2 regions of the Buttiauxella sp. S19-1 genome follow, and region 1 is predicted to be linked to the other one. Evidence: predicted binding sites of a transcription regulator. Region 1 holds the regulator's gene; the other holds the start of a gene.
What was found. The regulator PurR, encoded in region 1, represses purine synthesis genes. The targets are predictions, from matches to a motif close to CANGCAAACGTTTGCNTG.

Region 1 (4,378 bases):
TCGGATTCAGCAGGTTGCCAGACTTTGACATGACTACGGCGTTGCAGCAAGTAGCCCAACATGGCTAAGACGATGGTCACCAGCATGACGCTGGTGGTGGTCAACAACGGGGTTGCGACCAACCATGACACCATCAAACTTGCCAGGAAGCACAAACCTAATTGCAGCGTATTTTGCAATGCAGCTGCTTTACCGGTGGCCTGTGGGAATGGCAACAAGGCTGAAGCAACGACGATCGGGTAAATCGCACCATTAGCAATCGCCATCACGCAGAATGGAATCAATAGCAGCGTGAGGCTGGCATGGCCGCTGACCGCCACACCCCAGGTACCGAAAATGCTCAGGGTGTAGAGCGCAAGTAACCATGGCAACATTTGCTTGCCTTGCCATTTTTGCAGCGCGCTACGGCAGCCGTAGCCGCCAATCAAGAAGGCGATGGTTTGCGGCACATAACTCAGGCCAATAACCGCCGGGCTATAACCCATATCGTTAAGAATGAATGGCGAACCGGTCAGCCAGGCAAAGAAGCTGGCGGAGCAGGCGGCATAAATCAATACGTTCCCGCTGTACACGCGTGAGCGCAGCAAAGAGGTAAAGCTGACTTTATTATCTTCGGTTTGCGGATGGTGCTGAGTGCGGGGTTTCAGACGTAAAGTCGGGATCATCAGCACCAGCGTGATGGCAAACAGAGTGGCGAAAATCGCCTGCCAGTCAAAGTGAGTCAAAATCCAGCTACCGAGCAGCGGTGCCAACGCCGGAGACAAGCCAACCAGTGGCATAATGGTGGCGAAAATACGGTTAGCGCGATTCGCCGGATAGTAATCGGTCACCAAAGCTTGCCAACTGACGGCCGCAGAACAGACGCCAACCGCCTGAACAAAACGCAGTACCAGTAGCGCGGTGGCGCTTTCAACCCACAGCATGCCAATACAACCGATGGCGAACAGGCTCAAACCCGCCAGTAATACCGGTTTACGACCGAAGTGGTCTGACAATGGACCCCACATCAACTGGGCAAACGCAAAGCCGGCAAGGAACAGACTCAGGCTGGCACTGACGGCAGAGGCGTCGGTCTGTAAATCTTGCTGAATGGCAGCGAAAGCAGGCAGATACATGTCTGTGGCGAGGAACCCCAGCACACTTAATCCGGCCAGCCAGATAAGAAATCCTTTTGATGGTTGCATAATTTTCTCTTGTTTTATCTTGCAGGTTAATCGCCGCGAGAGTGTACGGAGTGCAATTACGCTTGTGAAACGCTAATATTTGTAGGTTGCGTTCAAAAAATTTGTGAGCAAAGAAATGTGGTCAGAATACTCGCTGGAAGTCATCGATGCGGTAGCGCGCAATGGCAGCTTCAGCGGTGCAGCACAAGAGTTGCACCGCGTTCCGTCTGCCATTAGTTATACGGTGCGGCAACTCGAAGATTGGTTAGCCGTTCCGCTATTCGAACGTCGTCATCGGGATGTTGAATTAACCCCTGCTGGCGTCTTTTTTCTCAAAGAAGGCCGCTCTGTTATCAAAAAAATGATGACGACACGGCAACAGTGCCAACAGATCGCCAATGGATGGCGCGGTCACCTGGCGATTGCAGTTGATAACATTGTAAAACCGGAGCGAACGCGGCAACTGGTGCTGGATTTCTATCGCCATTTTCCTGATATCGAATTACGTATCTTTCAGGAAGTGTTCAACGGCGTGTGGGATGCGCTGGCGGATGGACGCGTAGAAGTGGCGATTGGCGCGACTCAGGCGATTCCGGTTGGGGGGCGTTATGCCTTCCGTGATATGGGAACGTTGAGCTGGCGTTGCGTGGTGGCTTCCTCGCACCCACTGGCACAGTGCGACGGGACGTTAAGCGATGATGACCTGCGTGCCTGGCCATCGCTAGTTCTGGAAGATACTTCGCGTTCATTACCAAAACGAATTACCTGGCTGTTAGATAACCAGCGCCGCGTGGTAGTGCCTGATTGGGCGTCCGGTTCGGATTGCTTGAGCGCGGGGTTGTGTATCGGCATGGTGCCGTTACATATTGCCAAACCGTGGGTTGCTTCAGGGAAATGGCGCGAATTAACGCTGGATAATCCATTCCCTGACGCGGCATGTTGCCTGACATGGCAGCAAAACGATGCATCGCCAGCGTTGGCCTGGCTGTTGGATTACTTAGGCGATAGTGACACGATGAATCAGGAGTGGTTACAGGAGCCGCTGTAAGTCTGCTGGATGTCGCTTGCGCGACATCCGACACACACTTAGCGGCGATAATCGCGAAACGGGCCATCAGCCACAGAGCGGCGTTCAATCAGACGCGGGTGAACCTCAATCGACTGCGACTCTTCGCGTTTGTTGACGATTCTATCCAGCAGCATATTAAACGCCGTTTCCCCTAGCGAATCTTTCGGCTGGTGGATGGTGGTCAATGCTGGTGAGAAGTAACGCGCGTTGCGTACGTTGTCGTAACCGATAACGGAAATATCCTGCGGCACGCGCAGCCCCATTTCATCAGCAGCGCAAATAGCACCCATCGCCATAATGTCGCCGCCACAGAATACCGCTGTTGGGCGATGAGACTGGCCGATGATCTGCTGCATGGCGCGGTAACCTGATTCAGGTTCAAAGTCACCCTGAACAATCCAGTTTTCCGGAATGGAAATTCCCGCTTCTTCCAGTGCTTTCATAAAGCCTGCATGGCGGCCGCCACCGGTGTTACGTTCCATTTGCCCGGGAATGGCGCCAATTTCGCGGTGGCCGCGTTCAATCAAATAACGTCCAGCAAGATAACCGCCGTGGAAAGCGTTATCGACCACGGAGTCGGTGAAATCGGCACGAGCCTCGCCCCAGTCCATCACCACCATAGGGATGTGACGGTACTCTTCAAGCATGGTGAGCAATGATTCAGGATATTCAGAGCACATCACTAACAGGCCATCGACACGCTTTTGTGCCATCATCGATAAGTAAGCGCGCTGCTTTTCAAAGTTGTTGTGCGCGTTGCCCAAAATCAGGGTGTAGCCTTTTTCAAAGCAGCTATTTTCCACCGCTTCGATTATCTCGGCGAAATAGGGTGCTTCACTGGAAGTGGCAAGCAGACCAATCGTTTTGGTGTGATTAACTTTCAGGCTTCGTGCTACGGCGCTTGGCGAGTAGTGCAATTCTTTAATTGCTGCCCACACCGCATTGCGCGTTTCTTCCGCCACAAAACGGGTTTTGTTAATCACATGTGATACGGTTGTAGTGGAAACGTTTGCGCGCTTCGCCACGTCCTTGATTGTCGCCATTAAAATTCACTCCGGGCTATATCGTAAACCCTTGATTGCTATTATGTTAAACGTTTGCGTACGCTGACTCCACAGGCAACATGATGGTTGCAGGTATGCCGGGATTGCGACATAAAACGGGAGGAGGGCATTGAATTGACGATACGCAACAAATTAGCGAGGGATTTTGGCCTATCCAGGCGAAAAGTGGAAGAGGGAAAATTGATATCAGATTAAAACCTGGAGGATTTTTATCTCTGGTTGTGGGAAAATCACCCTGACACATCGATTGTATGGATATAAAAGGAGTTTAATGATGAGCACCGATTTGAAATTTTCAATCACGACGACGGTAATTGTTTTGGCTTTGATTGTTTTCGGCGCACTAACTGCCGTACTGCACTGATTTTTACGCTTTGATCAAGATGGGCCGCAAATCGCGGCCCATTTACTTTTGCATTAAGCTGCTAAATTCTTCGCAACAAACGCCCAGTTCACCAGCGCCCAGAAATGCTCAAGGTAGCCAGCACGAGCATTGCGGTAGTCGATGTAGTACGCATGTTCCCACACATCCACAGTCAACAGCGGTTTAGCTGCAGTCGTCAGTGGGGTGCCAGCGTTAGAGGTAGAAACAATCGCTAATGCGCCATCTTCCTGTTTAACCAGCCATGTCCAGCCAGCACCGAAGTTCTTGATAGCAGCATCAGTAAATTGCTGCTTGAACTCAGCGAAGCTACCAAAAGATTTATTGATGGCTTCCAGCAGTTCGCCAGTTGGCTCGCCGCCAGCATTTGGTGCCAGGCAGTTCCAGTAGAAAGTGTGGTTCCAGACCTGAGCGGCGTTGTTAAATACGCCACCTTCGGAAGTACGAACGATCTCTTCGAGGGTTTTACCCTCAAACGCGCTGCCTTTAACCAGATTATTCAGGTTAGTGACATAGGTTTGATGGTGTTTACCGTAATGGTATTCCAGGGTTTCGGCGGAGATATGCGGTGCTAAAGCATCTTTTGCATACGGTAGTGCAGGTAGTTCGAACGACATTGCTAACTCCTTATTATTGTTTACATCTAGACAACACTTTTAGTGCGGGTTTAGGGTAACAAATTGAAAGGGTAAGCAAAAGA
Region 2 (4,378 bases), on a different contig from region 1:
ATTTTCTTAGGAATGCGCCCTTCTCCAACGATACCGGAAAGCGCCACGGCATCGGTCGGTGAAAGCACCGCCGCCAGAGCAAATGCCGGAAGTAGCGGAATGCCTGGCACCAGGTAGTAAATCAGGAAGCCAATGCCGACCACAGTGACCAGCACCAGAACCAGCGCCAGGCCAATGATTTCCCTCCCGTGACGAAGAAATTCGTTGGTCGGTGTTTTCCAGCCATCGGCAAACAGCAATGGCGGAATAAACAGCACCAGAAAGAGTTCCGGATTGAAATCAACATGCAAACCGAAGTGAGGCCAGGCAAGCACGGCACCTATCGCAATTTGCATTAACGGAAGCGGGATCTGGAACGGCAGCATACGTGTAGCCACACCAGAGAGCGAAACCACAAGGGTCATGATGAGAATAGTAAAGAAGATTTCCATGCTTTCCTTAGTCGCAGTGTTTTGTGAAACCCTTTTTGCAGGATGTTGTTATACCCAATAGTAAAACAACTTTTTACACAGGAAGGAAACAGGAAAAGATTTGATTGGTTTTGAAAGGAGTATTCAGAGTTTTTGCTCTAAATAATTCGAGTTGCAGGTAGGCGGCAAGAGAGCGAATCCCCAGGAGCTTACTAAAGTAAGTGACTGGGGTTCGCGAGTGCAGCCAACAACCCTGCAGCTTGAAGTATGACGAGTAAAATTAAATTGCCCAACCGCCTGCATAGAATGCGACTAAGGCGATTGCAATAGCCACGGTACCGATGTTCAGCTTGCGCCATTCACCAGAAACAACGCGGCCAATGACCAGCGATGCAAAGCCAATCATGATGCCGGTAACGATGTTACAGGTCAGCACGATGAATACCGCAGTGATCAGGCCAGCCATGGCATCAACGAAATCAGCGAAGTCGATTTTTGCCACGTTGCTCAGCATCAGCAGACCCACATACATCAGCGCCGGAGCGGTGGCGTAAGCAGGAACCAGATAAGAGAGCGGAGAAAGGAACAGAATCAGCAGGAACAGCACGCCGACGGTGATGGCTGTCAGACCGGTTTTACCGCCCGCCGCAGTACCTGCCGCAGACTCGATGTAAACGGCCGCTGGCGCTGCACCCACCAGGCCTGAGAACACGGAGCTCAGGGAGTCGGTAGTCAGTGCTTTACCGCCATCAATGATTTGACCGTCTTTATCCAGCAGATTTGCCTGGCCCGCGACAGCACGGATGGTGCCGGTTGCATCGAATACCGCCGTCATCACCAACGCCAGAACGCTCGGTAACACCACTGGATTCAGCGCGCCCATAATATCCAGGCTACCAATCAGTGAATTGCCCGCTTCATCTTTCAGCGATGGCATCGCGAAGATGCCAGAGAAATGCACGGTTGGATCGAAAATCAGGCCAAAAATAGAAATACCGATGATGGTCAGCAGAATGCCGCCAGGGACTTTCAGCTTTTCCAGACCGATGATGACCGCCAGGCCAATCAAAGACATGATGACCGGGAAGCTGGCGAAATGGCCCAGTGCAACGGGCAAGCCATCCAGCGGGTTTTTGATAACCAGGCCGACTCCGTTTGCTGCAATCAGCAGCAGGAACAAGCCGATACCAATACCCGTGCCATGCGCAACACCCATCGGTAAGTTACGCAAAATCCAGCTACGAATGCCGGTTGCAGAGATGATGGTGAACAGCACACCCATCAGGAAAACGGCACCCAGAGCAACAGGCACACTGATGTGTTGACCTAATACCAGGCTAAATGCGGTAAAGGCAGTCAGTGAAATAGCGCAACCAATGGCCAGCGGCAGGTTTGCCCACAGGCCCATCACCAAAGAGCCAACACCGGCGACCAGGCAAGTTGCCACAAAGACCGCCGCAGGAGGGAAACCTGCTTTACCGAGCATGCCCGGCACGACGATCACGGAGTACACCATCGCGAGGAAAGTGGTTAAACCCGCCACCACTTCCTGACGAACGGTACTGCCACGTGCAGATATTTTGAACCAGGCATCGAGACCGCCGGTTGCACGCGGAGAATGATTAGACATAGTGAAAAATCCCCTGAGATTTTTATGATTACGTTGGTATGCGTGGTTGGCAGACCGCTGCCAATTAAACGTTCAAATTCTTAAAGAATACGAATTGATCCCTGTGCTGCGTTTGCGACAAAAAAGGGGCGTCACAAAAAAAGCAAACGTTTAACTCCGCGCATACAAACTGAGCGTCAAAATTAAGGCAAACGATTATCCGGCCTTCTTACATGGATTTTCAACCGAACTTTGCCGCTTTTTGCGGAAAAAAGCGTTAGCAGGCGAAATTATCGCCACCTCATGCGCAAACGTTATCGTCAATGCGCAATTTAGCAACAATGATGCAAGATACTGGTTATATATTTTCCTGACTCATAGGATTTTTCGATAGAAGGAATTAAGGGATGTCGAACGGCCCACCTTGCTGAATTGCTCTCTGCCAGGCAGGGCGCATTTGCACTTTACTGTGCCAATTCTGGAGATTGGGTAAATCGTTGATGCCGCCGCGAGAGAGCAGCGCGATAACCGGGAAACTCATCTGTATATCTGCCGCACTAAACGCCTGGCCTGCAAACCACGGATTTTTTTGTAGCGAATCTTCGAGATAACGCGCATGGGTCATAATCTGTTTATTCAGATAGGCCTTTTGCACACCTTGCCCCAGTAGATTACCAACCGGACGCAGTAACCACGGAACAGGCTCTTTTCCCAGGCTACCGAAAACCAGTTTCATCATTAGCAATGGCATTAACGATCCTTCGGCGTAATGCAGCCAAAAGCGATAACGCAGTTTTTCCTGGCTGGAAATCGGTTTGAAGCGGCTTTCTAAATCGTAGGTTTCTTGCAGATATTCAATGATTGCCCCTGACTCGGCGAGAATATTGCCGTTATCTTCCACCACTGGCGACTTCCCTAACGGGTGCACAGATTTTAATGACTCAGGTGCCAGCATGGTCGGTTCGCGCTGATAGCGAACAATCTGGTACGGCACTTGCAGTTCTTCAAGCATCCATAAAATACGCTGCGAGCGGGAGTTATTGAGGTGATGGACGATAAGCATGAGTCAACCTTCTGTTTAACAAGATGAGTTAACTATAGGTAAATGAGCAAAAAGTGAAGTATTAGAACTGTACAAAAAAGATGCAAATCACCTTGAAACCTGGCCGAAGGGATCTACAATTAAGTTGTCAGCGCAATCCGGAACCTCCTGAGAATGTGTGATTGAGGGACGCTGATGTCGGGGGAAACCCTCCTTGCGAAAAGCGGGATAGATCGAAAGACAAAGACCGGGAACAAACTAAAGCGCCGAAGTTGGGCGCTTTAGTTTTGCCTGCCATTCCATCGCTTCACGCCAGTGTTAATCCTCAAGAAGACGCGCGCCCGTCCCCTGCTCACCGAGTTTATCGCCAGGATTGCGCAATGGACAATCGGCACCCGATAAACAGCCGCAACCGATGCAGCCATCCAGTTCATCCCGCAATGCGGTTAATGTATGAATGCGCCGCTCCAGCTCTTCACGCCATTGTGACGACATCTTTTTCCAGTCGTTTTTATTAATTTTATGCCCATCAGGCAGCACACCAAATTCTTCACCAATCGTCGCCAGTGGAATACCAATGCGCTGGGCAATCTTAATAATCGCCACGTTTCGCAGCACATCACGCGTGTAGCGCCGTTGGTTGCCGCTATTTCGTACGCTTTTGATTAATCCTTTGCTCTCATAGAAGTGCAACGCAGACACGGCGACGCCGCTACGCTTCGCCACTTCGCCCGGACTCAGTAATGATTTAAAGCGCGGTGATTTCTTTTCCATTTTGCTCTTTACCTCAAGTTAACTTGAGGAATTATACTCGCTGCCAACAAATCCGGCTATGGGGATGGTTTATGGCACACCAGGATATTATTCAAACATTGACTGAATGGATTGACGATCACATTGATCAGCCGCTGAGCATTGACGCTGTGGCAAAAAAATCTGGTTATTCAAAATGGTATCTACAAAGGATGTTCCGTACCGTGAAACGCCAGACGTTGGGTGAATACATTCGTCAGCGCCGACTACTGATGGCGGCGAAAGAGTTACGCAACACTCAGCGCCCGATTTTCGATATCGCGATGGATTACGGTTACGTGTCTCAGCAGACTTTTTCACGCGTTTTCCGCCGTGAGTTTGACCGCACACCAACCGACTATCGCCATCACGCCTGACGCTGTCCGCTAAATATTTGTACCTGAGTTCATCGAAAAAACGGAACAGAAAATGTGCTGCTCAAGTGGCTATTAAAAGAACGATTGTGATATAGTTCACAAATCCTGTGAAACAGGAATTCTCTTACATTTTCGTTCCGAGGCACAG

Region 2: the regulator PurR is predicted to act here: its motif matches at 2,180-2,197, upstream of MES37_RS05410 (NCS2 family permease).

Annotation. Positions count from the first base shown of each region.
Region 1 covers NZ_JAHWLU010000063.1:11,435-15,812, reverse strand. The annotation lists gene punC (purine nucleoside transporter PunC) at 1-1,184, opposite strand, end outside; gene punR (DNA-binding transcriptional activator PunR) at 1,300-2,211, shown strand; gene purR (HTH-type transcriptional repressor PurR) at 2,250-3,275, opposite strand; gene cydH (cytochrome bd-I oxidase subunit CydH) at 3,568-3,660, shown strand; gene sodB (superoxide dismutase [Fe]) at 3,714-4,295, opposite strand.
Region 2 covers NZ_JAHWLU010000014.1:4,629-9,006, forward strand. The annotation lists gene MES37_RS05405 (Na+/H+ antiporter) at 1-431, opposite strand, end outside; gene MES37_RS05410 (NCS2 family permease) at 691-2,040, opposite strand; gene MES37_RS05415 (glutathione S-transferase family protein) at 2,420-3,082, opposite strand; gene soxR (redox-sensitive transcriptional activator SoxR) at 3,380-3,835, opposite strand; gene soxS (superoxide response transcriptional regulator SoxS) at 3,907-4,230, shown strand.